One region of the Tsukamurella serpentis genome, then DNA from elsewhere that is predicted to be linked to it. Evidence: riboswitches for the same ligand, from Rfam matches in the RefSeq annotation. Region 1 holds a riboswitch; the other holds the start of a gene.
What was found. Region 1 has a riboswitch for S-adenosylmethionine ahead of metX (homoserine O-acetyltransferase MetX). Riboswitches for the same ligand answer to the same signal wherever they lie in the genome.
Positions count from the first base shown of each region.

Region 2: another riboswitch for S-adenosylmethionine. It lies ahead of ACYVHG_RS08975 (aminotransferase class V-fold PLP-dependent enzyme); the one in region 1 lies ahead of metX (homoserine O-acetyltransferase MetX).

Region 1 is NZ_BAAGVH010000002.1:594,708-609,697, forward strand. Features, by position in the region: gene ACYVHG_RS05230 (DHA2 family efflux MFS transporter permease subunit) at 1-377, opposite strand, end outside; gene ACYVHG_RS05235 (sucrase ferredoxin) at 382-1,260, opposite strand; gene ACYVHG_RS05240 (D-alanyl-D-alanine carboxypeptidase family protein) at 1,293-2,672, shown strand; gene ACYVHG_RS05245 (APC family permease) at 2,674-4,164, shown strand; gene ACYVHG_RS05250 (YhjD/YihY/BrkB family envelope integrity protein) at 4,169-5,167, opposite strand; gene trpS (tryptophan--tRNA ligase) at 5,197-6,222, opposite strand; gene ACYVHG_RS05260 (exodeoxyribonuclease III) at 6,284-7,090, opposite strand; gene ACYVHG_RS05265 (barstar family protein) at 7,087-7,515, opposite strand; gene ACYVHG_RS05270 (guanyl-specific ribonuclease) at 7,512-7,973, opposite strand; gene ACYVHG_RS05275 (MFS transporter) at 7,984-9,129, opposite strand; SAM riboswitch class IV at 9,257-9,372, shown strand; gene metX (homoserine O-acetyltransferase MetX) at 9,382-10,530, shown strand; gene ACYVHG_RS05285 (hypothetical protein) at 10,537-11,958, opposite strand; gene ACYVHG_RS05290 (DUF3017 domain-containing protein) at 12,074-12,388, opposite strand; gene ACYVHG_RS05295 (bifunctional methylenetetrahydrofolate dehydrogenase/methenyltetrahydrofolate cyclohydrolase) at 12,388-13,254, opposite strand; gene ACYVHG_RS05300 (tRNA (cytidine(34)-2'-O)-methyltransferase) at 13,349-13,813, shown strand; gene ACYVHG_RS05305 (alpha/beta hydrolase) at 13,810-14,990, opposite strand, start outside.
Region 2 is NZ_BAAGVH010000003.1:169,792-184,781, reverse strand. Features, by position in the region: gene ftsH (ATP-dependent zinc metalloprotease FtsH) at 1-658, opposite strand, end outside; gene ACYVHG_RS09030 (amidase) at 791-2,101, opposite strand; gene hpt (hypoxanthine phosphoribosyltransferase) at 2,098-2,670, opposite strand; gene tilS (tRNA lysidine(34) synthetase TilS) at 2,667-3,620, opposite strand; gene ACYVHG_RS09015 (zinc-dependent metalloprotease) at 3,617-4,657, opposite strand; gene dacB (D-alanyl-D-alanine carboxypeptidase/D-alanyl-D-alanine endopeptidase) at 4,654-6,033, opposite strand; gene ACYVHG_RS09005 (inorganic diphosphatase) at 6,103-6,603, shown strand; gene ACYVHG_RS09000 (hypothetical protein) at 6,674-7,369, opposite strand; gene ACYVHG_RS08995 (tRNA-ribosyltransferase family protein) at 7,422-8,705, opposite strand; gene ACYVHG_RS08990 (MarR family winged helix-turn-helix transcriptional regulator) at 8,750-9,220, opposite strand; gene ACYVHG_RS08985 (YbaK/EbsC family protein) at 9,343-9,822, opposite strand; gene ACYVHG_RS08980 (hypothetical protein) at 9,847-10,227, opposite strand; gene ACYVHG_RS08975 (aminotransferase class V-fold PLP-dependent enzyme) at 10,224-11,564, opposite strand; SAM riboswitch class IV at 11,617-11,728, opposite strand; gene ACYVHG_RS08970 (RtcB family protein) at 11,851-13,017, opposite strand; gene ACYVHG_RS08965 (O-succinylhomoserine sulfhydrylase) at 13,303-14,508, opposite strand; gene ACYVHG_RS08960 (rhodanese-like domain-containing protein) at 14,518-14,946, opposite strand; gene ACYVHG_RS08955 (Rv0361 family membrane protein) at 14,928-14,990, opposite strand, start outside.

The DNA.
Region 1 (14,990 bases):
CAGGCCGACGACACGGTGAAGATCGTCAGGCCCACCAGGTACAGGCGCTTCGGGCCGAACATGTCGCCCAGCCGCCCGGCGAGCAGCAGTGGCACCACGTAGGCCAGCAAGTAGGCGCTGGTGACCCAGATGACGCCGCCGAGATCCTGCCCCTGGGTGAGCTCGATCCAGATCGCATCGGTGGCGACCGAGACGATCGTCGAATCGACCAGGATCATGAAGAAGCCCACGACCAGTGCCCACAGCGCAGGCCACGGGCGGTAGCCGGACGGCAACCCCGGCAGCGTGCCCGGATCGAAACGGGCCGTGCTCGAGGAGTCAGTGGTGGCGGACTCGCCTGCTACGACGGGCCGCCGCTGCGGGGTGTTCTGGGCCATGCGCTCAGTCTGGCACCGACGACTGACGATCCGGGTGCGGTCGGCGCAGGTGCACCCGCCACGCCTGACCGGGTGACGGCTTCTTCCCACACGACATGATCCGTGCCGGCAGTTCCTCGGCGGTCACCGTCATCGACCACGATCGCCCGTCCCGATGCGTGACGGTCACCGCGGCACCGTCGGAACGGGTGCTCAGGGCGTCCGGCGCCGCGGGCGGGATCTGCTCCCGGACCGCGACCTCGGCGGCCTGCTCAGCGGGCGGGATCGAGGACCTGCCGCGCAGACCGGCGGTGGAGACCAGTCCGTCCCGGGCGGCATCCAGTGCCGCTTTCGCCTGTTCCCCGGTGACCCGGCCGTAGGTGTACCCGGCGGGCAGCACGATCAGGACGGGCGCGAACCGGTGCCCGCCGGTGTGCGAGCACTCCCACACCACCGGGTCGGCGTAGCACCCGGCCAGCGACGCGGCGATCGGCCGGCCCAGCACCGCGCAGCACACGTCACGCTTACCGTTGGTGCACACCAGCGCGATCGGGGCGACCGGATCGCCCGCCGCAGGATCGTCGATCGGGAGGTCCGGGACCTGCGCGTAGTCGTCCACGGTGAACATCCGCAGCCCGGTGCGCCCGGGCACCGAATCGGCCACGAAGACCCGCATCCGCCCCCGGAAGCCGCCCGCCCGGCCGGGACGTCGGATCAACAGCACCCGCATCGCACGCTGCGCGGCGAACCGCTCGATGGCCGCGCCGACCTGTGCGGAGAAGGCCTCACCGCTGAACGGATCACGACCCCATCCGCCGTCGTGCTCGATGCACAGCCACCGGTTCTCGGTGGTCGCGGTTCCCGGGAGCGGCTCGTCCAGGAAACTCGAACAGCGCTCCGTCATCGTCCCACCGTATCCGACTAGCATGAGCCGCGATGATCGCGCGCACCCTCGTCACTGCAGCCCGGACGGCCATGGCCGCGGGCCTCCTCGGCATGCTCGCCGCACCTGCCGCAGCGACCCCGCCGCCACCGTCGCCTTCGCCCGGTCCGATCCCGGCCGTGCAGACCCTGGTGACCGATGCCTGTCCGCACAAGCGGAACACCCCGCCGCCGGTGGACGAGTCCGAGGTGCCACGTCCGGGGCAGAGCGCACCGGCCCCGCTGCCGGTGCCGAGCCCGCCGATCGGTGGCGAGAGGCTCGGCGGCTGCGGCCTGGTTCTTCCCGACGGTGCCCCTCCGGCCCCGCCCGGCATCGACTCCTCCGGGTGGCTGATCGCAGACATCACCGACGGCGTGGTGATCGCCGCCAAGGACCCGCACGGCCGGTACCGTCCGGCGAGCACCATCAAAATGCTCCTGGCGCAGGTGGCGCTGCGGGAATTGAAGCTGGACACGGTGGTCGAGGGCACAGCGGAGGACGCCGCCCAGGAGGGTGACGCGGCGGGAGTCGCTCCGGGCGGCCGGTACACCGTCGAGCAATTGCTCGAAGGTCTCCTGCTGATCTCGGGCAACGACGCCGCCCATGCCCTGTCCCGGCAACTCGGCGGCACCGAGAGCACGTTGAAGAAGATGAACCGGTTGGCGGTCTCCCTCGGCGCCCGCGACACTCGAGCAGTGACGCCGTCCGGCCTGGACGGCCCCGGGATGAGCTCCAGCCCTTACGATCTGGCATTGATCCTACGGGCGGCCCTGCAGGACAAGCGTTTCGTCGACATCGCCGCGAAGAAGCAGATCATCTTCCCCGGCCACCCACCGGTTCCGACCACACCGCCTTCGATACCGCCTGCCGGTCCCCTGCCCCTGGGTCAGAGCCCCCCGCCCGCACCGACCTCGGTGGCGCCCTACCCGATTCACAACGAGAACCGCCTGATGACCGAGTTCCCCGGTGCCGTGGCGGGCAAGAACGGTTACACAGACGACGCGAAGAAGACCTTCGCCGGCGCCGTGGACCGCGACGGCCACCGCTACCTGATCGTGCAGATGTTCGGGCTCTCACACACCGGGAACACCTACTGGGACCAGTACCGCCGGCTGCTCGACTACGGCATCGCCCTGCGCGGAAGGTCGGTCGGCACCCTGGTCGGTGCGAACGGAACGAACGGGACGGGTGTGGCGGCCGCCGACGGCGAGGCCGGACCCCGGCCCGACGGTGCGCAGTCGGGCGGAAAACCGTCGGGCGGCGAACAGTCGGCGGCGAGCAGCGGCGAATCGTCGTCCCTGGGCGACGGCACCCGGCTGCTGATCGGCCTCGGTGGCCTGGGCCTGATCGCCACCCTGGTGGGCGCGGCGATGCGCGCGAACCGGGGGCGCTGACGTGGTCGCCTCTCCCATCGCGGCGGTGCCCGACAAGGGATTGCGGCGCGGCAGCCTCGGCCTGGCCGGCAACATGGTGATCGGCCTGTCGTCGACCGCCCCTGCGTACAGTCTCGCCGCCACCCTCGGCGGCGTGGTCGGGCACGTGGAGGGCAAGGCACCGGCGATGTTCGTGATCGCCTTCGTCCCGATGCTGCTGGTGGCCTTGGCCTATCGGGAACTGGCGGCCGATACCCCCGACGCCGGGACCACGTTCACCTGGGGCGCGAAGGCCTTCGGCCCGTGGATCGGGTGGATGGGCGGCTGGGGACTGGCCGTCTCGGCGATCATCTGCCTGGCCAACGTCGCGGAGATCTCGGCGACGTACCTGTTGCGGTTCGCCGGCCTGCACGACCTCGCCGACGACCGGGCGGTGGTGGTGGGTTTCGGCTGCCTGCTGATCGTGGCGATGACCTGGGTCTCCTATCGCGGGATCGTGGTCTCCGAGCGGATGCAGACGGTACTGATGGGCGTGCAGTTCACGGTGCTGGCGGTCGCTGCTGCCGCAGCGCTGTGGGCGGTGTACACCGGAGCGGCTGGGCCGCAGGCCATCCGGCCGAGCTGGGACTGGCTCGACCCCACCGGACTCACCGCCTCGCAATTGGCCGGGGCGGTGATCCTGTGCATCTTCCTGTACTGGGGCTGGGACGCCTGCCTGGCCGTCGGCGAGGAGACCCGGGACTCGTCGAGCACTCCGGGCCGGGCGGCGGTACTGGCCACCGTGGTGTTGATGAGCACCTACGTGCTGGTGGCGATCGCGGTGCAGGCGTACTCCGGTTTCGGGGAGACCGGCCTGGGTCTGGGGAACACGGCCAACCACGACGACGTGCTGACGGTGCTCGGCGAGCCGGTCGGCGGCGCGGTGCTGTCCGGCCTACTGGTGCTGACGGTGGCGCTGTCCGCGCTGTCGTCCACCCAGTCGACGGTGCTTCCGACGGCCCGGGGGACACTCGCGATGGCGGTGTACCGGGCAGTGCCGGAGCGCTTCGCGCGGGTGCAGCCGCGGTATCTGACACCGTCTTTCGGCACGGTGATGATGGGGGTCTCGGCGTTGGTGTTCTACCTGACGCTGGCCCTGCTGAGCCGGAACACGCTGGCCGATTCGATCAGTTCACTGGGGCTGGCGGTGGCCTTCTACTACGCGATCACCGCGTTCGCGTGCGCATGGTACTTCCGGCGCACCGTGACAGCGTCGCTGCGCAATCTGTTCCTGCGCCTGATCTTCCCGGTGCTCGGCGGGGTCTCGATGCTGTGGGCGCTGGGGCAGAGCGCGGTCGACATGGTCTCACCGGACTACGGCGAGACGGTGATCGGCGGCATCGGGGGCGTCTTCGTGATCGGCGTGGGGATGCTGCTGCTCGGTGTTCCACTGATGATCGCCTGCGCGGCGACCCGGCCGGCGTTCTTCCGCGGTGAGTCGCTACCGCGCAGCGTTGCCGGCGAGGACGCCTGAGCGATCAGCGGCGACGGCGGATGAGCGCGCCCAGGCCGATACCGGCGACCAGGCCGGCTGCACCGGCGACGGCGGCGCGACCCGGATCGGCTTCGGGCCGGATCACCGGGGAGATGACCACCGGGTCCGGTGCCGCCGGAACCACGTAGCGCTGGTTGCGCGGGTCCGTCGCCGCCCAGGCCGTGGCGAACAGCAGCATCCGGGCGGTGAAGAAGATGAACAGCATGATGCCCAGGACCGGACCGAACGTGGCACCGGCGGGGCTGCGCAGCGTCGCGCCGATCACGAGGGTGGCGACCTGTGTGAACGCGGTGAACACCACGGCCATCAGCAGGCCGGCGCGCAGGGCGTTCCGCCAGGGGAAGCTCACTCGGGGCAGCCGGGCGATCACGAAGGTCCACAGCACCCAAGTGGCGAACACGGTGACCAGCATCGTCACGGCGGCGATCAGCAGGTGCAGCCCGGGAACGTGCTCGAGCCCCACCTTCTCGAGCAGGGTCTTGGTCAGCGGACTGCTCCCGACGGCGAGCAGCACCGAGCACACCACGATCGCCGCGAACAGGCCGATCAGGGCGGCGAGGTCACCGAGCTTGGTCTTGACGAAGTTCTGCTCGGGCGGCTCGCTGTCCCACATCTCGGTCAGCGCCACCCGCACGTTGCCGATCCAGCCGAGGCCGGCCCACAGGCCGCCGAGCAGGCCGATCAGGCCGACGGTGCCGCGGGACGCGATCGCCTGGTCGAGCAGCTGGTTGATCGTGGTGGCCATCTCCGGGTTCGACATCGCATCGGCGATCTGCTGCTTGACCTTGTCCAGCAGGTCCTGGTTGTTGACCAGGATGTAGCCGCCGATGGAGAAGGCCAGCATGGCCAGTGGGAACAGTGCGAACACACTGAAGTAGGTGATCCCGGCGCCGTAGTAGTCGCCCTTCTTGCTCTGGTAGCGGTCGGCCGCTTCCATCACGTGGTCGAACCAGGGCCACTTCTCGCGGTACTTGTCGAGCACTGGGGATCGTCCTCCTGCTGAGCGGTGCGCTAGGGCGCCAGGAACCCTACCCTGTCATAGACGTCGGCGAGCGTCCGAGAGGCGATCTCGCGGGCGCGGTCGCGGCCGGCGGCGAGGATCCTGTCCAGTTCAGCCCGGTCGTCGAGGTAGCCGTTGACCTTCTCCCGCAGCGGCGTCGCGAACTCCACGAGTACGTCGGCGACCTCACCCTTGAGGTCTCCGTACCCCTTGCCCTGGTACTTGGTCTCGAGGTCGGCGATCGCAGTGCCGGTGAGCGCGGATTCGATGGTGAGCAGGTTCGAGACCCCCGGCTTGGCGGCGCGATCGAAGCGGATCTCGCGTTCGGTGTCGGTGACGGCCGAGCGCACCCGCTTGGCGATCACCTTGGGATCGTCGAGGATGCTGATCAACCCGGCTTCCGACTCGGCCGACTTGCTCATCTTCGCGGTCGGATTCTGCAGGTCGTAGATCTTCGCGGTGTCGGAGACGATGTGCGCCTCGGGGACCACGAAGGTCTTCTTGAAGCGGGTGTTGAACCGCTGCGCGAGGGTCCGGGTGAGTTCCAGGTGCTGACGCTGGTCCTCACCGACCGGCACCAGTTGCGGGCGGTAGAGCAGGATGTCGGCGGCCATCAGGATGGGGTAGGTGAACAGGCCCACCGAGGAGCTGTCGGTGCCGTTCTTGGCGGACTTGTCCTTGAACTGGGTCATCCGGCTCGCCTCACCGAATCCGGTGAGGCAGCTGAGCACCCAGGTCAACTCGGCGTGCTCGGGCACCTGAGACTGCACGAAGATGGTCGACCGCTGCGGGTCCACCCCGAGGGCCAGCAACTGCGCGACCGCGAAGACGGTGCGCTCACGCAGAGCCTTCGGGTCGTGCTGGGTGGTGATGCCGTGCATGTTCGGAATGAAGTAGAAGGCGTCGAACTCGTCCTGCAACGCCACCCACTGCCGGACCGCACCCAGGTAGTTGCCGAGGTGGAACGAGTCCGACGTCGGCTGAATGCCCGACAGCACGCGCTGCCGCTGAACGGGGGTACTCGCGGTTCCGGTCACGGCTGACGAGTTTATCGACCCTCGCAACCGGTTCTCCCCCGGAGTCCGTTCGGGCGTGCGGTCAGGAGTACTCGACGGTGACCGGCGCGTGATCGGACCAGCGGAGGTTGTAGGCCTGCGCCCGCTCGACGTGGGCGCGAACCGCACGCCGGGCCAGCGCGTTGTTGGCGATCTGCAGGTCGATGCGCCAGCCGGCGTCGTTATCGAACGCCTTACCCCGCCAGGACCACCAGGCGTACGGACCGGGCACGCCCGGATGCAGTTCCCGGACGACGTCCTTGAACGCACGTCCGTCGCCGATCAGGCTGCTCATCCACGCGCGTTCCTCGGGCAGGAACCCCGAGTTCTTGACGTTGCCCTTCCAGTTCTTTATGTCCAGTTCGGTGTGCCCTATGTTCCAGTCGCCGCACACCACGACCTCGCGGCGACGCCGCCCGAGCGCGGTGAGGTACTCACCGAACTGCGCGCGGAATCGGTCCTTCTCGTCCTGCCGCTCGGTGCCCACGTCTCCCGAGGGCAGGTACAGCGAGGCCACGGTGAGGGTGCCGAAATCGGCTTCGAGGTACCGGCCGGAGGCGTCGAATTCGTCGCTGCCGAAACCGATCCGCACTGCATCGGGCTCGACGCGTGAGAGCACGGCGACACCGTTGCGCCCGGCGGTCGCGGACTCCGCGGCGGCCAGGTGCCAGCCCTGTTCCAGCGCCGGGGCCAGCGCTTTGAGGGTCTGCGCGTGAGTGGCGCGCACCTCCTGCAGTGCCACCACATCGGCATCGGTGCGCTCGAGCCAGGGCAGCATCCCGAGATTCTCCTCCGAGCGCTGCTTGACCGCGGCGCGGACGCCGTTGACGTTGATCGAGGTGACGATCACGCGAGCACCGTCACCGTCAGCCCGGCCTTCGACCAGCGCTCACGCACCACCGCGGCGTCTGCGGCGCCGGCGCCGAGCAGCAGGTGCACCTGCCGATCGGCGAGGACCGCGGCGAAGGTCGCCAGAGCGGCCGGTTCGTCGGTGAGCACCTGTTCGGCCTGGGCGACCGCGAGCACCACGTGTGCGGGACCGCCGAGCCACTGGAGGTCACCGAGACTGTCCGCGAGGGCGTCCCAGTTGTCACCGAAGTCCAGGGGGAACTGCAACGCGGCGGAGATCTCGTCGAGCAGCGCGGCTTTGCTGCGCATGCGACTGCCCCGGACCACGAACACCCGGGGTGCTGAGCCGGTCTTGAGGGCGTCGAGATCGGCGCCGGTCAGCGCGGCGCCGGCGCCACCGGAGAGGAACTGCTTCAGTGCTGTCATCGGATCCTCGTGAAGGTCTCGTAGTGGTCGAGGGTGAACCAGGCGCCACCGTCGGCGCCGGTGATGATGCGTTCGGCGTCCCGCCCGCGACCGGGCTTCTTGACGTTGACATCCCACTCGGTGTACTTCGCGGGCTTGCCCTTCGAGTCCTGTTCGGGCAGGCGTCCCTCGAAGTTGCCGAAGTTCCGGCCGCCCTGAGTGCCGGATCCGTCCTTCGGCGGCCAGGTGCCGGCATCGATCCGCGCCAGCGTCGCCGCGACCCGCTGCGGTACCTCCGCCCGGGTCGACGGCGGCGCCGCGGACGGGCCGCCGCGGGGTGAGGGCTTCGCCCCCGCCGAGGTGGCAGTGTTCTTCGCCGCGTTCTCGGCCGGGTTCGCCGGGGTCTCGGACTTCCCGCACGCCACCAGGCCGAGAACGGTGATCAGCGCGATCGCGCACAGCGCCAGGATCCTTCGCATGTCCCGCACCCTACCGAGATGCACCGACAGGTTCTCCGGCGCGTTTGGCCGCGGCCATCCCGAACAGGAATACCGCCAGGCCGGCTGCGGCGAGCGCGCTGCCCATCAGTGCGGGCGCGGTGTAGCCGGCACCGGCGGCGATCACCACACCGCCGAGGTAGGCGCCGAGCGCATTGGCGATGTTGAGCGCCGAGTGGTTCAGCGTTGCGGCCAGGGTCTGCGCCTGGCCGGCGACGTCCATCAGCCGGGTCTGCAGCGCGGGGACCAGTGCGGAGGCGGTGAGTCCGATGAGGAAGAACAGGGTCACCGCGGCGACCGGCTGCGGCGCGAACAGCGAGAACAGGGCCTGCAGCGCCACCAGGACCGCCAGCGTGCCGGCGATCGAGCGGGCCACCGAGCGATCGGCGGCACGCCCTCCGACGAAGTTGCCGACCACCATGCCCACGCCGTACACGGCGAGCACCACCGGCACCGAGGCGGCACTCAAGCCGGTCACCGAGGTGAGGGTGGTGGAGATGTAGGTGTACACCGCGAACATGCCGCCGAAGCCGATCACGCCGGTCAGCACCGCGAACCACACCTGTGGGCGGGCGAGCGCACCGAGTTCGGTGAGCGGGTTGGTCACCGGGATGTCCACGGCGGGCAGGAAGACCAGCAGCGCGGCCACCGTGAGCGCTCCGATCACCACCACCACGCCCATCCCGTACCGCCAGCCCAGCGAGCCGCCGAGCCAGGTGACCAGCGGAACCCCGACCACGTTCGCGACCGACAGTCCCATCAGGACCTGTCCGACGGCGCGCCCGCGCCCGGCCGGTCCGGCCAGGTGGGCTGCCACCAGCGCGGCGACACCGAAGAAGGCGCCGTGCGGCAGGCCGGCCAGGAACCGGGCCCCGACCAGCGTGCCGTAGCTCGGGGCCAGTACCGAGAGCGCGTTACCCACGGTGAACGCGATCATCAATGCGATCAGCAGCACCCGGCGTGGGACGCGGGCGAAGACCGCGGCGATCAGCGGTGCGCCGACCACCACGCCGAGGGCGTACGCCGAGATCACATGTCCGGCTGAGGGCTCACTGACGTTCAGATCGGAGGCGATGTCGGGGAGCAGTCCCATGGCCGCGAATTCGGTGGTGCCGATGCCGAAGCCACCGAGGGCCATGGCACCGACGGCGAGCGCGGTGCGGGTAGATGAGTCCACACGACCATGCAACACCGCCGGGACTTCCCCACTTCCCGCAACACCTGTGACCTCGTTCACCGGATTCGGTTCGGTTATGATGCGTCCAGGTCATGAGTGTCAGCGCGCAGCCCCGGCTTGCTGACCGGCAACCCTCCGCCGCGGTGGGGTGCCCCGGGTGATGACCGGGTTTCCCGGCGGAGCGCCGGGCGGCAAACGCGACGGAGAGGTTCAGTGACCATCAGCATCACCACAGGTCGATCCGCTCACAGCCGTTCGGGTGATTGGACCCGAGTACCCGATGGTGCGATGCAGGCGGTGTCGATCGGTGCACTCCCCCTCGAATCCGGCGCCGTCCTCGACGATGTGACGATCGCCTTCCAGCGGTGGGGCACTCCCAACGCCGCTGCCGACAACATCCTGTTGACTCTGCACGCGCTGACCGGTGACTCGCACGTCACCGGTCCCGCGGACGCCGAGCACGGCCAGGCCGGCTGGTGGGACGGATTGATCGGCCCGGGCGCCGTGGTCGACACCGACCAGTGGTGCGTCCTCTCGGCGAACGTGCTCGGTGGCTGCTCGGGTTCGACCGGGCCGGGGTCGATCGCCCCGGACGGCCGCGCCTACGGCTCCCGGTTCCCCACGATCACGGTGCGCGATCAGGTCGAGGCCGAGGTCGCGCTGCTGCGGATCCTGGGGGTGGAGGTCCTCGCCTCGGTGTTGGGCGGCTCGATGGGCGGTGCGCGCGCACTGGAGTGGGCGATCGGTCATCCGGACATGGTGCGCAGCGCTCTGGTCCTGGCGGTCGGCGCGCGTGCGAGCGCCGATCAGATCGGTACCCAGACCACTCAGATCGCAGCGATCACGGCGGACCCGAACTGGCGGGGCGGTGACTACTACGAGTCCTCCGCGGTACCCGAGGCCGGGCTGGGCGTGGCGCGGCGGATCGCGCACCTGACCTATCGCACTGAGATCGAGATGGACAGCCGTTTCGCCAATCACCCTCAGGGCGAGGAGAATCCGCGAGCCGGTGGACGGTACGCGGTCACCTCGTACCTCGAGCACCAGGCCGACAAATTGGTCGGCCGGTTCGACGCCGGCAGCTACGTGGTGCTCACCGAGGTGCTCAACCACCACGATGTGGGCCGCGGCCGCGGCGGCGTCGAAGCGGCACTGCGATCCTGCCCGGTGCCCACCGTGGTCGGCGGGATCGATTCGGACCGGTTGTACCCGCTGCGGCTGCAGCAGGAACTGGCGCAGTTGTTGCCCAACAGCGGTGATCTGGTGGTGGTGCACTCACGCGACGGCCACGACGGATTCCTCACCGAGATGGATGCGGTGGCGGACCTCCTCCGGCAGACGCTGGAGCTCGCGCGCCGCTGATCGGCCTTACCGCGCCGGTGCGGTCACCGTCGGCGAATCGACCGGCGGTGCCAGCGTAACGCCCTGCTGGGCGCCGGAGGCGGGACTGCCCGCGACCGGGGCCGCCGGCCTGGCCGGTTCTCCCGGGGCCAACTGGTCTCGGACGATCGGGCCACTGCCCGGCACCAATCCACCGCCCGAGGGCGACGCACCGGACGGCGACTGCGAACCGCTCGCGGGGCCGGTTGATCCACCGGGACCGCCCGGGCTCGACGATCCGCCCGAGGGCGGCGTCGACGACGCCGACGGGGCGCTCGTGGTGGGCTGCGAGGTCGGTGTCGACGGCGCCGGCGTCGTGGTCGGCGTGGTAGCCGTCGTGGTCGCCGGGGTGCGCACGGCGGTCGGATCCGCAGGCGGCGGGGCGAAGGTCGTCATGGTGGGGGTGACCTCGTGGCGCGGCGGAGCCACGGGCGGCGCCTCGACGGAGGTGCGCGGCGGTGCGAGCGTGGAGCTCAGGGTGAGCACTCGGGAGTAGGTGCTGGGCACGACGTTCTCGTCGACCAGTTCGCTGGTCGACGAGGCGGGCACCTGCTCGGTGCTCTCACCGGTGGGGCCGATGATCCCGGTGGCGTAGCTGGCCGCGAGCACAGCGGTGGTGAGCACGGCGAGCACCACCAGCGGCAGGACCGCGGAGGTCAACCTTGCACCGCCGGCTCCGAGCGCCCCGATACCGCTACTGACCAGCGATGCAGGTGCGGCGCCGCTGGCCTTGCGGTCCGCGGCGAGCAGCGCAGCGCCGGTCGCGGCGAGCGCCTCGGGCATGTCGAGCTCGACGGTCTCGGCGCCCGCGGAGCGGGCGACGTCGGCAACGGCGTCCCGGACGGCGGCGTGCTGCGCGCCGGCACCGATCAGCACGATCGCCCCGGGGGCTCGGTCGGCGCCCGCAACGGCACTGCGCACACCGTCCGCGACTGCTGCCGCGGTACCCGGGTGCAGCTCGGGTCCGTCGACGGTGACGGCACGGTCGGTCCGCTCCTCGGTGACGGCACCGTCGGCGACCGTGAGAATACGCATCCCACCTGCGCCGACGTCCACGATATCGGCGACCGGATAGCGGGCGATGGCGCCGCGTTCCTCCAGGGCGCGCAGGATGGCGTCGCGCTCACGCACCACGGCCGCACCGCGCACCGCGCCCCGGCTCCCCAGTCGCACCGAGAGCAGGTCGCGACGGGAGCGAACAGCCACCGCGGAGGCGGCGACCGGCCGCTCGTTATGGCTGGCGAGCAGGTCGAAGCCGGACGAGAGCATGTTGCCGCGGCGCCCGAAGCGGTACGGGCCGGGGTCGATCGTTCGGACCTGCTGGTCGACGACGCGACCGTCCTCGAAATCGAGCACCACGCAGTGCACCGGGCCGGGGCCCACGGAGGCACCGAAAGTCGAGACCGCCATGCGCACCTCCGATCGGGTCACTCATCGTGCCGTTATCACTTCACATCGTACCCGAATCCGAAACGTTACATACAGCGATCTGAACTCACGATTCGCGCTCTCGGAACGTCCGGCGTCATTTCGTACCGAGTGGGCTGATTCCCCAGGCGACGACCAGCAGGACGGTGGCCGCGACTGCGAGCACCGTCACATCGAACCAACGGCCCCGAACCCGCAACAGTCCCTGGCGGTGCTCCGGCAGCACGGCCCGCAGCACGGCCGCCAGGGCGGTTCCGGCACCGAAGACGTACAGGCCGCGCCGCCAGTACTCCAGACTCACCAGGACCATGCCGACGGCCAGGAGCGCCGCCACCGCCACGTAGCCGGCGTTGGCGAACACCGCCCGCACCAGGCGGGCCCGGCGCAACTGCTCGACGGCGGCCTCGGTCACTACGCCCGGTCCGCCTGCCCGGCGAGCCGTTCAGCGGCATCGATCACGTTGCCCAACAAGAAAGCCCGGGTCAGCGGTCCCACGCCGCCGGGGTTCGGCGACAGGTACCCGGCCACCTCGGAGACCCCCTCGGAGACATCGCCACGCAGCCCGTCGTCGGTGCGACTGACCCCCACGTCCAGCACGGCCGCACCGGGCTTGACCATGTCCGGGGTGATCAGGCCGGGCACACCGGCCGCGGCGATCACGATGTCGGCACGCCGCACCTCCGCCGCCAGGTCACGGGTTCCGGTGTGGCACAGGGTGACGGTGGCGTTCTCCGAGCGACGGGTGAGCAGCAGCCCGATCGGCCGCCCCACCGTGACGCCACGACCGACGACCACCACGTGCGCCCCGTCGATCTGCACCCCGAAGCGCCGCAAGAGGTGCAGGATGCCGTGCGGGGTGCACGGGAGGGGGCCGTCGGCGCCGAGCACCAGCCGGCCCAGGTTCGTCGGGTGCAGGCCGTCGGCGTCCTTCGACGGGTCGATCCGCTCCAGGATCGCGTTCTCGTCGATGTGCTTGGGCAGCGGCAGCTGCACGATGTAGCCGGTGCACGCCGGATCGGCGTTGAGCTCGTCGATCACCGCCTCCAGCTCGGCCGTGCTGACATCGCCGGGCAGGTCGCGACGGATGGACTCGAGGCCCACCTTCGCGCAGTCCGCGTGCTTGCCCTTGACGTAGGAGTGCGAGCCGGGGTCGTCGCCGACCAGCACCGTCGCCAGGCCGGGCACGATGCCTCGGGCACGCAGTGCGTTCACCCGCTCCCGGTAGCTCTCGAAGAGTTCGTCGCGAGTCGCTTTACCGTCCAGTACGAGGGCCGTCACGGCGACGAGTCTATCGGCACCGGGCGGCGGAACCACGCCCGCCACCCGGACCTCTCCTGACGGGCCGCGCCCGCGGGTGACAGGATCTCGTCCTGTGTTCCGCATTCTGTTCTTCGAGCCCCGGATCGCCCCCAACACCGGCAACGCGATCCGCATCGCCGCGGTCACCGGCTGCGAGCTGCACCTGGTGGAGCCACTCGGGTTCGACATGTCGGAGCCGAAACTGCGCCGCGCCGGACTCGACTACCACGATCTGGCACACGTGCGAGTGCACAGCGATCTGCTGACCGCGTGGACCGCGCTCGCTCCGCAGCGGGTGTACGCCTTCACCGCGCACGCCACCCGAGGGCACCACGAGGTCTCCTACCGCCCCGGCGACGTGCTGCTGTTCGGTCCCGAGCCCACCGGGCTGCCCGCCGAGGTGCTCTCCGATCCGCACGTCACCGCTGCGCTGCGCATCCCGATGCTGGCCGGGCGGCGATCGCTGAACCTGGCCAACTCCGCTGCCGTCGTGGCGTACGAGGCGTGGCGGCAGAACGGCTTCGGCGGAGCGGGTTAGCCGGTCTGGGAGTTCAGCAGCGGGCGCAGCCGGGTGGTCTTGTCCGGGGTCCAGCCCGGCGGTTCCAGGATCGCGGCCCAGGCGTCCGCCACGGCCTGGACGTAGTTGTGCCCGTGACCGTCCGGCACCTGCGCCGCGACCGCCATGTCCGCGGAGACCTGCAGGAAGGTCACGATCGGGATCCAGTTCACCACGCCCAGTACATCCCTGCCGCGCGGTTCCTTGAGCCAGTCCGGCTCTGTGAACAGCAGGTCCGGATTCCACCTGCCGATCGGATCCGATGCGTGCTGCAGGTACACCACCCGCGGGTGCCCCCAGGGCCCCGGCGGGTTCGCCAGGTCAGCGGCATCGGCGGCGAACCGGATGTTCGCGCCCTGCTGGTACACCGGCAGCCACTGCGGGGAGCCGGGATCACGCTGCGCGGTCACCTGTTCCCACATCGTGTTGTTGAAGGTCGGCCCGGAGAACAGGGCGCCGTCGGTGCGGGCCAGGATGTTGTTGGCGGACAGGAACGGCGCCTCGCCACCGAACGAGCCCAGGCTCTCGCCGAAGACCACCAGCCTCGGTCGCTGCCCCTCCGGAAGGGCTTTGATCCTGCGATCCACGGCCTCGAACAGGAACTGTCCGGCCTGCCGCGCGTTCTCCTGGTCGACCAGGAACGACAGCCAGCTCGGCAGGTACGAGTACTGCATGCTCACGATCGCGGTATCGCCGTTGTACATGTACTCCAGCGCACCGGCTTCGGCCTCGTTTATCCAGCCGGTCCCGGTGGTGGTCGCGACGGCGACCACCGAGCGGAGCAGCCCTCCGGTGCGCTCGAGTTCCCGGGCCGCCATCTCGGCGATCGCCTGGTACCGGTTGGGGACCTCGTCCGGTACCGATTCCAATCCGGCGTAGGCGCGGATCGGTGCCACAGCGGGGGGGCCGTTGAACGCGGCCAACCGCTGCGGGGTCTGAGCGTTGGAGACGAAGACCCGCCCCTGTTTCCCCAGGGACGACCAGGTGACCAGCGATCCGGGGCCACCGGAACGGAGGTCGCTGACCGGCTCCGGCAGATCGGTACCGCCCTCTCGGTTGACGGTGGCGAAGCTGTTGTTGAGCGCGTCCATCGTCACGCGCACCACCACGCCATTGATGATCTCGATGCCGAGGAAGACCACGAGGACGGTCGCCACCA
Region 2 (14,990 bases), on a different contig from region 1:
TGCCGGGCGGGCCGTAGAGCAGCACGCCCTTGGGGATCTTCGCGCCGAGTGCCTGGTAGCGGGCCGGGTTCTGCAGGAAATCCTTGATCTCGTTGAGTTCCTCGACGGCCTCGTCGGCGCCGGCGACGTCGGAGAAGGTGGTCTTGGGCATGTCCTTGGTGAGCTGCTTGGCCTTGCTCTTACCGAAGCCCATCACCCCACCGCGGCCACCGCCCTGCATCCGGTTCATCAGGAAGAAGAACAGGCCCACCAGCAGCAGGATCGGCAGCAGCGTGAACAGCAGCATCGAGATCCAGGGCGATTCCTGGGTCACGTTGGTGGTGTACGGCACGGACTTGCCGTCCGAGGTCTTCGCGTCCTGGACCTCGCCGAGGATGTCCCGCGCGGCCCCGGCGGGGTACTTGGTGAAGACCTTGGTGGCACCGTCGGTGCCGTTCTCGCCGTCGACGGCCTTGGCGAGGGTCACGCGCAGGGTCTGCTCGCGATCGTCGATCTGCACGTCGGTGACGTTCTTGGCATCGAGCTGCGCGACCACGAGCGAGGTGGGAACGCCCTTGGTGTACTCGCGGTTGCTCCCGCCGACCATGGTGAACGCCCAGACCAGCAGCACGAAGGTGGCGATGATCGCCAGGGTGCGGATGAGAGATTTCCGTTTCATATGGCTTCGCCTCGCGGCTCGTCAGTCCTTCTTCTTCCGGCGCGCGGATCGCCGCGCAGGGTCGACTCCCCAGATTACCGTGCAGGGCCGGGGTGGAAGCGGTCCCGGGCTGCGCTCAGGGCGAACAACCCGCTATGCCTCGATCTCGGCGGCCAGCGCCAGCAACGCGGCCTCCCCGCCCGGCCGGGCGATCAATTGCACACCCTCGCCGAGGAAGGGCACCGTCATCGCGGGCCAGCCGACCAGGTTCCACAGCGCCGGGAACGGCGCGTACGCCAGGCTGCTCAGCACACTCGCCACCCAGGGCGACTGCGAGTACCGGCGGGCCCGGACCGGGCGGCGCGCGAGCGCCGGGGAGATCAGGACGTCGATCCGCTCGGCGGCGAAGAAGCGCAGCAGTGCGGACTCGATGCGTACAGCGTCCGCGGGCCGGACCAGGCCGCGACGGATCGCCACCCGGCCGAGGGCGGCGTGCCGACGGGTTCGGGCCTGCAACAGGCTCGGGTCGGCGCCGCGAGCGATCAGGTCGTCGGCGTCGGTGGCGGCGCCCGCGACCCACCGGGCCAGCACCGGCAGGGGTGAAGCGGGGTACGGCACGGCGACCTCGTGGACCGAGTGCCCGTGCTCGCGGAGCCGTTCGGCGGCGCCGTGCACCGACCGGGTGATCGCGGCTGCGGTGAACGTGACCGCCGTCGGGCGGTTGCAGCCCAGTCCCACCCGCAGGCCGGTGGCGTCACCGATCCGCGCCAGCTCGGGTCGTCCGGCCAGTACCGACAGGCCCAGCGCGGCGTCGCCGACGGTGCGGGTGATCGGGCCGTTCTCGGCCATCCCGAACCAGCTCGTCGGTCCGAGGTCGGACGGGACCACACCCCGCCCGGGTTTGATGGCGACGGTGCCGGTGCACGCGGCCGGACCGCGCAGCGAGCCGAGTCCGTCGTTGCCGTGCGCCAGCGGGACGTGTCCGGCGGCCACCACCGCCGCGCTGCCCCCGGAGCTGCCGCCGGCAGTGCGTCCGGGACGGTGCGGATTGTCCACCGGGCCGGACGGGTCATCGGTCATCGCCCACAGGCACAGTTCCGGGACCCGGGTCAGGCCCACCACCACCGCACCCGCGGCGCGCAGGCGCTTGACCACCGGATGGTCGCTCTGTTGCGCGGGCAGCGCGGCGCCGCACTGTTCGGAGACCCCGTCCAGGGTGCGGTGGCCGGAGACGGCCACGTTGTCCTTGACCGCGATCGGCACCCCGGCCAGGGGCAGCGAGTAGCGGTCGGGGCGTCCGTCCACGGCCGCCGCCTCGGCCAGGGCGCGTTCGGCCCGCAGCACCCGCCAGCCGTGCACCTCGTCGTCACCGATCCGGGCCAGCGTCTCGCGGGTGATCTCGACGGCGCTCTGCCGTCCCGATCGCACCCGCTCGGCGGTGGCCACGGCGGTGGCCGGGGTCATTCGCTGTAGACCTTGGGCTCCAGGATGCCGATGTAGGGCAGGTCGCGGTAGCGCTCGGCGTAGTCGAGGCCGTAGCCGACGACGAACTCGTTGGGGATGTCGAAGCCGACCCACTTCACGTCGACCTCCACCCGCACCGCGTCTGGCTTGCGCAGCAGGGTGACCACCTCGAGCGAGTTGGGCTGGCGGGTCGCGAGGTTGCGCAGCAGCCAGCTCAGGGTGAGGCCGGAGTCGATGATGTCCTCGACGATCAGCACGTCGCGGCCGGCGATGTCGCGGTCGAGGTCCTTGAGGATGCGCACCACACCCGAGCTGGAGGTCGACGAGCCATAGCTCGAGACCGCCATGAACTCCAGCTGCGTGGGCACCGGCAGCGCCCGCGCCAGGTCGGTCACGAACATGACCGCGCCCTTGAGCACCGTGATCAGCAGGAGGTCGGAGTCGCCCTCCCGGGAGCTGTACCGCTCCGCGATCTCGGCGGCCAGTTCCGCCGTCCGCTGCTTGATCTGCTCTTCCGTGAGCACCGTCGAGGCGATGTCTCCCGCGTACAACTCACCCGTGCCGTTCACCACGCTCTCAGGATGCCACCTGCCCGGGTCACCTGCAGCCGCCGCCCCGCACTTCCGCCCGGCACCGCGGTCGGGCCCTGCCCGTGCCAGTCGGTGACGAGTGCGTCCACCGCGGTCAGGTGTTTGGCGGTCAGTGCCCGGGCGCCGCACTGGGCCAGCCAGGCGCGGATCGCGCGAATCCGCAGTGCAGCGGGCAATTCCGTCAGTTCGGACACCGGCAGGTGCGGGCCCGACGGTGCTGGGGCGAGCGCGTCGAGGGCCTCGTTGTCGGCACGCAGTGAAGCCGCCGTGCGCGCCAGGGACGGTGCGACTCCCCCGCCGAGCACCTCCTCCAGCAGCGGCAGCACCTCGGTGCGCAGCCGCACCCGGGTGAACCGGGGGTCGAGGTTGTGCGGGTCCTCCCACGGATGCAGGCCGAGCTCGGTGCAGGCCCGGCGGGTCTCGTCGCGCCGGACGCCGAGCAGGGGTCTGCCGTACGGCGGGGCCCACGGCGCCATCCCGGCGAGCGAGCGGGCTCCGCTACCACGGCCGAGACCGAGCAGTACGGTCTCGGCCTGGTCGTCGAGCGTGTGTCCGAGCAGGACCGGCGATCCGTCGCGGGCGGCGTCGAGGGCGCGGTACCGAGCGGTGCGGGCCGCCGCCTCCGGTCCGCCGGCACCGTCGACCTGCACGGTGAGCACCTGCGCGCGGAGCACCCCGAGGTCCCGCGCGGTGGCGGCGGCGCGCTCGGCGACCGCGGCGGAACCGTCCTGCAGACCGTGGTCGACCACCAGCGCGACGGTGTCCAGCCCCGCGGCCAGTGCGCCGGTGAGCAGGGCGAGCGAGTCCGCGCCGCCGGACAGCGCGACCGCCACCTCGGAGCGTCCCGGCGCGGCCGACGCCCGGTACTCGTGCCACCAGGTCTCGACCGCCCGCCGCACCCGCAGCGCCGCCGGACCGGGGCGGTTCACGGCTCCGCGCCGCCCAGCACCCGCCGGACCCAGCGGTCCGGATGGTCGAGCTCCTGCGCCAGCGGCAGGCTCTGCGGACCGGACCAGACGGTGTTGAACCGCTCCATCCCGACCTGCCCGATCACGGCGTCGACGAACTTCTTGCCCCGCACGTACTGGGCGATCTTCGCGTCCATGCCGAGAATCACCCGCAGCATCCGCTGGATCGGGTTCGACGGTGCCTCCCGGCGCCGGTCGAAGGCGGCGCGGATGCTGCTCACGGTGGGGATCACAGACGGTCCGACCGCGTCCATCACGTGGTCGGCGTGCCCTTCGAGCAGGGTGCCGAGCATCATCAGCCGCTCCACGGCGGCGTACTGCTCGGGGCCTGCGACCACCTGCAGGACCCCGATCAATCCGCTCTGCCGCTCGTCCGCGGACAGGCCGCGGCTCACTCGCGCCAGCAGGTCGGCGACGGTGCCGCTGCCACTGCCGGTGAGCGCCGCGACGTTCTCCCGCATGTAGTCGGCGAGCCACGGGTTCGCGCCGAACTGCACCCGGTGCGTCACCTCGTGCAGGCACACCCACATCCGGAAGTCGTCCGGCTTGAGCCGGAGCGCCCGTTCGACGGTGATCACGTTGGGGACCACGAGCAGCAGTTCACCGCCAGGTACACCGAACGGGTCGTACTGGCCGAGGACCGATCCGGAGATCAGTCCGAGCACGGACCCGGCCTGCACCCCGGCCACTCGCGCGGCCAGCCCCGGGGGGCGGGCGTCGTCGTCCTCGATCAGGGCTTCCATCGACCGGGTGGCGGCGGTGATCCACTCCCGCCGGTCGACGGTGCGGGCGGGCGGCATGTGCGCAGGAGTCGGCAGGCCGGTGACGGTGCGGACGTGGTCCTCGGCGGTGGCGGCGTACTCGAGCAGTTGGGCGGCGGCGCGTTCGCGGGTGTAGGCGGTGGTCGCCGGGCCGCGTCCGAGTGCACCCGCCACCTTGCGGCCGGCCGCTGCGGCGAGCGGCCAGTCGACCTGGGTGCGGGGACTCGGCGCAGTCATGGCGCCGCGCCGCATCCGCAGCCGCGGAGCGCGGCGGTGACCGCGTCCATGGCGGGCCGCGCCACGTCGACGGGGGTCCCGGAGGACATCAGGGTGAAGGTGAGCACCGCACCGTCGCGCCCGGTGACGTAGCCGGCGAGCGTGGAGACACCGGACAGACTGCCGGTCTTGGCCCGCACGAATCCGGCGCCGGGCCGGTTGGCGGTGACGTACCGGTCGGCGAGGGTGCCGGTGGCACCGGCGACGGGCAGCAGGTCCAGCAGGGGCCGCAATTGCGGCTTGGCGGGACTCGCGGCGGCGGTGACGACGGCGTCGAGCACCTTCGCCGGGATCCGGTTGAGCGAGGACAGCCCGCTGGTGTCGGACAGTTCGACCCCGGTGAGGTCGAAGCCGCCGCCGCGAAGGGCGCCGAGGACGGCGCGGGTGGCGCCGTCGAAGGAGGCGGGCTGGCCGCTGGCGATGGCCAGTTCCCGGCCGATGGTCTCGGCGAGCACGTTGTCCGAGTGCACCAGGGCGTCGTGCAGGCGGGTGCTCAGCGGTGCACTGCTGACCGAGGCGAGCGGGGCCGCACCCTGCGGCGCGCTGCCGGCGATCACCGCTGAGGCGGGCAGGCCCAGGCCCGCGGCGAGCGCGCGGCCGGCGGCCAGCGCCGGGTCGGGAACACGCGGCGAGTAGTCCTCGGCGGGTTTGATGCGCCCGGAGTCAAGGATCAGCGGGCCGATCGGGGTGATGTCGCCGCCGGCGATGTCGGCGCGGTCCCAGCCGGCCGCGAAATCGGATCCGACGTAGTGCGAGGTGTCCACCAGCACCCGTTCGATCGGGGCGCCCTTGCGTTTGACCTGCGCGATCAGGTCCGAGATCTTCGGTGCGTCGGAGAACAGCGAGGTGGCACCGGCGCGCAGGGTGGGGTCTCCCCCGCCGACCAGGACCACGTCACCCGGGCGCGGACCGGCGACCACCGTGGTGGCGATCCGGCTGTCGAGCGGCATGGTGAGCAGCGCGGCGGCGGCGGTGAGCACCTTGGTGGTGGACGCGGGGGTGCGGGGTCGCTCGGAACCGCGCTGCCAGAGCACGGTGCCGGAGGTCGCGTCCGCGATCACACCGGTCAGATCCCCCAGATCGGGGTTGCGCAGCGCGCCGGCGATCTGGGTCTCGACGCCACCGGCGGTGGGGGCGATCCCCGGGACGACGGCGCTGAGCGCGGGCCGGTAGTCGGGTTCGGCGGGACGGGGTGGCACCGCGGCGGCGAGGTCCCGCCTGTCCTTGTAGACGCCGTAGCCGACGATGGCCGCGACGGTGCCCACCACGACCAGCGTCAACACCAGTACGGTGATCGCCAGCCGCGTCAGGGTTCGCCGGATCCGGAAGCGTCGCACCGCACCACCCTAACGGCAGTGCGGGTGAGTATTCTCAGCGTGCATGGTTGACGCGAGCGAAGGGAAACAATGAGCGTCGAATTCGAGGTCACCGTCGAGATCGCCAAGGGCTCGCGGAACAAGTACGAGGTGGACCACAAGACCGGTCGCCTGAAGCTGGACCGGTACCTGTACACTTCCTTCGGTTACCCCACTGATTACGGCTACATCGAGGACACCCTCGGTGAGGACGGCGATCCGCTGGACGCGCTGGTCCTGCTGCAGGAGTCGGTGATCCCGGGTTCGCTGGTGGACTGCCGCGCGATCGGCATGTTCAAGATGGAGGACGAGAAGGGCGGCGACGACAAGGTTCTCGTGGTGCCCGCCGGCGATCCGCGCTGGGACTCGGTCCAGGACATCGGTGACATCGACAAGTTCGAGCTGGATGCGATCGAGCACTTCTTCGTGCACTACAAGGATCTCGAGCCGGGCAAGTTCGTGAAGGGTTCGAGCTGGGTCGGCAAGGCTGAGGCGGAGAAGGAGATCGCCGCGTCGGTCGCTCGCGCCGAGACCGCGGCCGAGGAGCACTGACCGGCAACCCTGTTGCCGGGAAACCGGAAGCGGCGGCGAGGATCTCCTCGCCGCCGCTTTTAGTGTTCGGTCAGAGCTTCGCGGCGACCCGCCGGATCATGTCCTCGAATCCGGGCCGGTCGATCGTGCCGTCGGCAGCCGCATTGGCGTTGAGCATCACCGTCACCCCGCCCTTGGTGAAGTACGCCGACGATCCGGCGGCGGTCTTGTCCCCGTCCTTGCGGGTGATGTCGAAGACGAATCCGGTGGCGCCGTCGGTGCCCGCGGGCAGGTCCTTGCGAACGGTCTCCTGCTTGAGCGGCCCGAAACCGACCTGGGCGCATTCGCCGGTGCCGGCGGCCTCGAAGATAGCGGGGGCGACGTCGCCCGGCAGCAGGGTGATGCCGTAGAGCACGGCCTCGCCCTTGCGGACCGTCTGCTGCACACCGGACTTGACGGTCGCGGCGACCTCCTGCTGCGCCTTGAGGTTCTTGTCCTTGCAGGCCGCGGGTTCGACGGTGGCGTCCTGGACCTGTTGCACCGCCTGCAGAGCGGTCATCATGGCGCTGTCCGCGGGCACGGTGTCCAGGGTCAGCCCGGCGGGCACGTCCTGGGCGGTGAGCGCCTTGGCCGGTTCGACGGTGGGCGCGCCACTCGACGGGGCCCGGCTCGAGGACGCGGTCCCGTCCGCGCCGCCGCAGGCGGTCAGCACCAGACCGGTGGCGGCCAGTGCGGTGGCGATGGCCGCGACGCGGCGGGGTGGACAGGTCTGGTCAATGCGGCGCAACGGCTTCTCCTGCCGATCGGGTGCGGGGATCGAGTGCGAAATATGTCGGATTCTACCGAGTTCGTGCCAGCGCGGCTGCGGCGAACTCGGGGTAGTGCCCCGTGATTATCGCGCGGCGCGCGCCGGCGGCGAGTGCGGCGAAGAAGTGCTCGTTGTGCAGGGTGCACAGGGTCACCGCGAGCCCTTCGTTGGCGGCGAGCAGGTGGTGGATGTAGGCGCGGGTGAACTCGTCGGTCCGGTTGGGTGAGCCCTCCCGCGGCGCGGCGGGGTCCAGCGGCCGGAAGTCGGCGCGCAGCGCGGGATCGGTGAGGTCGAGCATTCCCTCCGAGGTGAACACCGTGCCCTGGGCGCCGAGCCGGGCGGCGGCGACACCGTCGATCAGGTCCACGCCCGCCTCGACCGCGGCGAGCAGTTCCGCCGTGGTGCCCACCTGCGGCAGGTACCGCGGTGCATCGTCACGCAGGCCCGCGATCGCTCCGGCGACCGCGTCGGTGATCGGGGCCCCACTCGGGACTTCGATCCGGTACCCGCCGAAGCCGAGCCCACCCTGCTGCCGATCGTCGTCGGAGAGCCGGGACAGCGTGCGGGCGGTGCGCTCGCACGCCCGTGGGTCCGCTCCGCCGGTGACCACACCCCACAGTGACCGTGCGACCCGCCGGTCGGCGCACTGCCAGGCGTGCTCGGAGAGGGCCCGGCGCGCCCAGTGTTCGGTGCGGGCCGGGTGCGACGGGTCGGCCGGGGCGAAGGCGATTCCGGCGTCCATCCGGTGCGCGATCCGCACCACGTCCTCGGGCTGCCACAGGTGCGGTGAGCCGTTGAGCCGGCCGCGGAAGGAGATCCCCTCATCGGTGATCCGGGTCCTGCGCTGCCGCGCGATCGCGGAGACACCGGTATCGCCGAAGACGGGTCCGGCCCAGGCCATCGCGGCGCCGACGCCACCGGCGCCCTCGATCACCTCGGTGCCGGGTTGCAGGTACAACTCGTGCAGGTCCACCACCAGCGCCTGAGTGCCCAGCCGGCGGAGCTCCGACGGGGTGAGACCGGCGATCGCGCCCCGTCCGGCCACGGGCAGGTAGGCGGGCGTGGCGATCTCGCCGTGCGGGGTGTCGAGCCTTCCGGCACGCGCTCCGCGGGGTCCGCGGGCGTCGACGGTGAACCGGGTGGGGTCGACGATGCCGGACTCACGGAGCCGGGTGTGGCCGGCGATGGCCCGGTATCCGGTGCGCAGTTCGGCGAGTTCGGCGGCGAGAGCGGCGTTCTCCGCGCGCAGTTCGCTCAGCTCCGCGGCGGGGGTGGCCACGCGTGCGGTCACGGGCTCGGATTCGGGCTCGGTCATGGGCTCCAGTCTGGCCGATACCGGGTCCGGGGTCGAACCGCGGGTCAGGCCTCGCGCAGCAGCTTGAGCGCCTGCTCGAACTGGTCGAGGGCGCGGTCGCCGAGGGCGACGAATTGATCGATCTCCGCATCGGTCCACTCGGCGAGCAACGGCTGCAGCCGCTCGTTGCGCTGCGCCCGGATCTGAGCGAGCTTGTCGCGTCCGGCATCGGTCGCGGCGACCAGAGCGGCACGCCGGTCCGACGGGTCCGGGGTGCGTTCGGCGTACCCGAGGCCGGTCAGCGTGCTCACGTAGCGGCTGGCGGTCGACGGGTCCGTGTGGATCTGCTCGGCGAGCACCGAGGACCGCATGGGCCCCTCCTTGTCCAGGGCGAACAGTGCTGCGTAGGCGGCGAGTTCGACTCCGTCGGGCGCCACGACGTTCCGGGTGACGGCGGCATGCCGTTCCTTGAGCCGGGTCAGCTCACCGATCACGCGGACGATCCCTTCGATCCGCTCCGCCCTCGCCTGGTCCATCACGCCTCCACCACGAACTCCCCGGCGCCGTGCCGGAGTTTGAGAATACTGAAACCGGAAACCCGAAAACTACGTGCAGTCTACAACTGTTTTAGAGGTGGCACGATCACCGTCGCCACCGCTCAGCCGCAGGTCCGCAACACCCGGGCTCCGGTCAACGCCACCAGAGTGTCGAAGTCGGTGCGGAAGATGGTGTCGTGGGTTCCCGCGGCGGCGTACAGGTCCGGGTAGTCCCGCAGCGACTCGTCGATCACCGTCACCAGCGGAGCCGGGTGCCCCACCGGTGATACACCGCCGATCACCTGCCCGGTGGCCGCCGTCACCTGCTCCGGCTGGGCGCGGGAGATCTTCGCGTGCCCGGTGCGCTGCGCCAGTGCAGCGGTGTCCACCCGGTGCCGCCCGCTCGAGAGCACGAGCAGCGGCTCGCCGTCGGCGAGGAAGATCAGGCTGTTCGCGATCGCGCCCACCTCGCAGCCCAGCGCCTCGGCCGCCTCGGCCGCCGTGCGGGCACCGTCGGGCACGTGGCGCACGGTGTCCGGGTGGCCCGCCTCGGCGAGGCGGGCGCGGACGGTCTCGGTACGGGGCGAGTACTGCTCGGTCACCCCGCCAGTATGCCGACGACGGCGCTACGCGGCCAGCAGCGTCGCGATCAGCTCCTCGGTGCGGGCACCGCCCACCGGCCGCAGCACCACCGCATCGGCGACCTCGGCCGCGTACACGTCCTCGATCAGCGACCTCAGCCCCGACGGGGTTCCCACGTACGTGATACCGCGGCCGGTGGCCGGAGGGGTGTAGCTGGCGCGGGCGTCCGCGGCCCGCTCGTCGATCACCACGTCCACCTCCAGCGCGACCGGGGCGGGCGCACGCCCCGCGCGGGCATCCTCGGCCCGCAGATGGCCGCGTTGCTTCTGCGCGATGCGCAGATCGGCGGCGCGCACCCGGGTCAGGTGTTGCGCCTGTCGGTCACCGTCGACGGTGACCAGGAGTGCGGGGCGGGGCACGGTCATTGCTGCCTCCTCGTGAGGACGTTCCGGGCGGACAGGTCTTCGAGGGCGCGCACCAGGCGGTGCACGTCCTTGTCGGTGGTGCCGAGACCGAGGCTGGCACGCACGGCACCGTCGTAGCAGCCGAGCCGGTCGACGACGGGGTGCGCGCAGAACTTCCCGTCGCGTACACCTATTCCGTGCGCGGCGGAGAGGTGCTCGGCCACCTGCCGGGGCGAGTACCCGTCGACGGTGAAGGCGACGATTCCCACTCGCTCGGTCGAGTCCTGCCAGATCCGGTAGGTGCGCACCCCGTCGATCGCCTGCAGAGATCCCAGCAGCAGATCGGTCAGCTGCTGCTCGTGGCGGGTCACGCTGTGCTCGCCGAGCTCGGTGATCGCGGTGCAGGCGGCGGCGATCGCGACCGCGCCCAGCACGTTCGGAGATCCGGCCTCGTGCCGGGCGGGCCCGGTGTGCCAGATCACCTCCACCGACTTCGCCGCCGGGGTGCCGATGACCTGCGCGCTGGCTCCGCCGCCGCAGCGGAACGGTTCGGCCTCGTCGAACCAGTCGGCCCGCCCCACCAGCACCCCGGAACCGAACGGGGCGTACAGCTTGTGCCCGGAGAAGGCGAGGTAGTCGATACCACTCTCACGCAGCGAGATCCGACGGTGCGGGACGAGTTGCGCACCGTCGACGGCGATCCGCGCGCCGTAGCGATGGGCCAGCGCCGCGAGCCGGCGGATCGGCAGCACCTCACCGGTGACGTTGGACGCTCCGGTCACGCTCAACAGGGCCGCGGGCCGGCGGCGCAGTTCCTTCTCGACCGCGTCCAGGGTGCCCTCGATCGACAATGGCGCACTGACCACACGAGCAGCGCCGGGGGCGGCGTGCGCGGGCCGGTCCGATTCCGCGATCCGCTTCCAGGGCAGGAGATTCGCATGGTGCTCGCAGTCCAGGACCACCACCTCGCCGGGTACGCAGTGTGCCAGCAGGTTGATCGAGTCGGTGGTGTTGCCGGTGAAGATCACGTGGTCGTCGTCACGGGCACCGACGAAATCGGCGACGGTCGCGCGGGCGCGTTCGTACCGGGCGGTCGAGCGCTGCGAGAGGTGGCCGGCACCGCGGTGCACGCTGGCGTACTCGTCCAGCGCATCGGCGACCGCGGACCGCACGCCGGCCAGCGCCGGCGCGCTGGCGGCGTAGTCGAAGTTGGCGTACCGGATGGTGGTTCCGTCGCGCAGTGGCACGTACTGGTCGGCCCCGGTGACCTGCGCCGCCGGACCGGTCGGCTGGAGGGTGGGGAGGCTGCGCACGGTCGGGGCGGCGCACACGGAGGTGCGTTCTGCGGTGATGCTCATGAGTGTCCTTCGAGGTTCAGGACGCGCAACACCGTGCGATGACGGTGCTGCGGATCCGCGCTTGCCGCATCCCTTCGATGCGGCCGGGTCGTCACCCGGAGCACCCCACCGCGGAGGAGGGTTGCCGACCAGCGAGCCGGGGCTTGTCACTGGCACTCATGACCTGACACGAGGATGCACTGCCGGACCGGTCACCGTCAAGGTTTCGATCACGGCGCGCGAAAACCCCACCAGGCCCGTTCCCGGGACGATCCCCGGGAACGGGCCTGGATCGGGCGCAGGTGCGCTACTGGCCCTTGACGTTGACGATCTGCCGCAGCACGGCCCGCACCGACACCATCTGCTCGGCGTCGGCCATCACGCGGTCGATCGGCTTGTAGGCCTGCGGGATCTCGTCGATGAACTCGGCGCTGTCGCGGAACTCGATGCCCACCATGGCCTCCCGCAACTGATCGTGCGTGAAGGTCTTCCGCGCGGCGGACCGGGAGTACTCCCTGCCGGCACCGTGCGGCGAACTGTTCAGCGACGGCGCGAAGCCCTTGCCCTCGACGATGTACGAGGCGGTTCCCATCGACCCGGGGATCAGCCCGGTCATGCCCTCGCGGGCCTCGATGGCTCCCTTCCTCGATACCCACACCTCCTTGCCGAAGTGCTTCTCGCGCTTGGTGAAGTTGTGGTGACAGTTGATCCGCTCCGCCTCCACGACCGGCGTCCGCACCCACTCGCCGAGCTGGCGGATCACCCGGTCCATCATCTCCTCACGGTTGAGCAACGCGAAGTGCTGCGCCCACTTCAGCTCGGCGATGTAGCGACGGAACTCGGGCGTCCCCTCGACCAGGTAGGCCAGGTCGGGATCGGGCAGTTCGATCCACCACTGCTTGCACAGCCCGGTCGCCACCGCGATGTGGTGCTGGGCGATCTTGTTCCCCACACCACGCGAACCCGAGTGCAGAAACGCCCACACCGTGTCGTCCTGGTCCAGGCTGATCTCGATGAAGTGGTTGCCGCCGCCCAGTGTTCCGAGCTGCAGCGCCCAGTTCCCCGCGTACTTCGCCGGGTCGAACTCCGCGCGCTCGGCGAGGGCGGTCAGTTCGGCGATGCGCGGCTCCGCGGTGGCGACGACCTTCTTGTTGTAGCGGCCCGGTGACAACGGGATCGCCCGCTCGATCGCCTCACGGATGCTCGCACGGTCCGCGGGCAGATCACCCTCGGTGAACTGCGTGCGGACCGCGATCATGCCGCAGCCGATGTCGACGCCGACCGCGGCGGGGATCACCGCACCCAGGCTCGGGATGACCGAGCCGACGGTGGCCCCCTTGCCGAGGTGCGCATCGGGCATCAGCGCGATGTGCGGGTAGATGAACGGCAGTGTCGCCGTGGTAATGGCCTGGTTACGGGTCTTGTCGTCCATGATGGACGCCCAGGAGACCAGGCGATCGGTGATCTTCTCCATGTCTTTCTCGTCTCGATGTGAATGGACACCGGTCCGAACCGACATGCGTGAGATGCATGGAGCCCGGGCCGGCGGTGGAGCGACGGCCCGGGTTGCCGCAGGTTATGCGCGCACGTCGAACCGGCAGCAGGAGCCCTGCCGCAACGATTCGGGGAGTCGACACATGACCATGCCGGAAAGGCTATGCACCGCAGCGGCGGGGGTCCACCGAATTTCCGGTCTACGCGCGTCGATCCCGGTCACTGAGCCACCGATAGCGCGGGCCGGTGACCGCGATCGTGCGGGTCAGCCGAGGGCTCGGTCCAGATCGGCGATCAGGTCGTCGACGTTCTCCAGTCCCACGGACATGCGCAGCATGGAATCGGTGAGTCCGATCCGCGCGCGTCCCTCCGGTCCGGTGGCCCGGTGCGTGGTGGTCGCGGGATGGGTGATCAGCGACTTCGCATCGCCGAAGTTGTTGGAGATGTCGATCACCTGCAACCGGTTGAGGAACTGGAAGGCCCGGTCCTTGCCGCTGGCGTCGGAGGAATCGGCCAGTTCCAGCGTGATCACCGTGCCGCCGGCCTTCATCTGCCGCTTCGCCAGTTCGTACTGCGGGTGCGAGGGCAGGAACGGGAACAGCACTTTCGACACACGCGGGTCGGCGGCCAGGAACTCGGCCACCCGCTGGGTGTTGGCACTGACCCGCTCCGCCCGCAGATCCAGGGTCTCCAGCGCTTTGAGCAGCACCCAGGCGTTGAACGGCGCCATCGCCGGCCCGGTGTGCCGCATCAGCTGTTTGACCGGACCGTCGATGTAGTCCTCGCGACCGAGGATCGCGCCGCCCATCACCCGGCCCTGCCCGTCCATGGTCTTGGTCGACGAGTGCACGATCACATCGGCACCCATCCCGAACGAGTCCTGGTAGCCGAGCGGAGTGAAGCCCGCATCCAGCACCACCTGGGCTCCCGCGGCGTGTGCGAGATCGGCGACCGCCCGCACGTCCACCAGGGACTGCATCGGATTGGCCGGGGTCTCGAAGAACACGGCCTGCGCGGGGGTGTTCAGCGCCACGCGCCACTGGTCGATGTCCTCACCGTCGACGAACACCGTCTCGATCCCCCACCGCGGCAGGATCTCGTTGCACACCACGTAGCAGGATCCGAACAGCGAACGCGCGGCCACCAGTCGGTCACCGGCCTGGAGCAGTGCGCCGAGGGCGGTGAACACCGCCGACATGCCCGAAGCGGTGGCGAAGCAGGCCTGCGCGCCCTCCAGCAGGCGCAGCCGCTCCTGGAACATGGCGACCGTCGGGTTGCCGTACCGGGAGTAGACGAACCGGTCGATGTCGCCGTTGAACGCCGCCTCCGCGGCTTCGGCGTTCTGGTAGGTGTACCCGGAATTGAGGAACAGCGCCTCGGAGGTCTCCTCGTAGTTCGTGCGCAGTAGGCCGCCGCGCACACCGAGGGTCTCCGGCCGAACACCGTCAGGGAGGTGGCTGAACTCCGTCATGGCTCCAGACTAGAACTGCCGCCAGGGCAGGCCCTCCGCGCGCCATCCCGCGATACCGCGATGTCCGAATCCGTCGATGGGCCCTTCGAAGCCGTCGAGCACGTTGTACGCGCGCTGCACACCGGCCCGGGTGGCGGCCTCCGCTGCGCCGATCGAACGGTGACCGGAGCGGCAGATGAAGGCGACCGGCGCGTCGTCGGTGATGCCCTTCGCGCGCAGTTCGTCGACGAATCCGGGGTTGAGCGAGCCGTCCGGATAGCGTTGCCATTCGACCAGTACCGGGGTCCGGCCGAGCTGCGAGAGCTCGGGGACGCCGACGTAGTTCCATTCGGCCTCGGTCCGGCAGTCGACCAGCACTGCCTGCGGATCGGCCGCCAGCAGCTCCCAGGCCTGCTGCGGTGTCAGGTCACCGGCGTAGCTCACGAGCACTTCTTCCATTTGCCGTCCTCACGGACGAACCGGCCCTGCTCGGTACGCTCGCC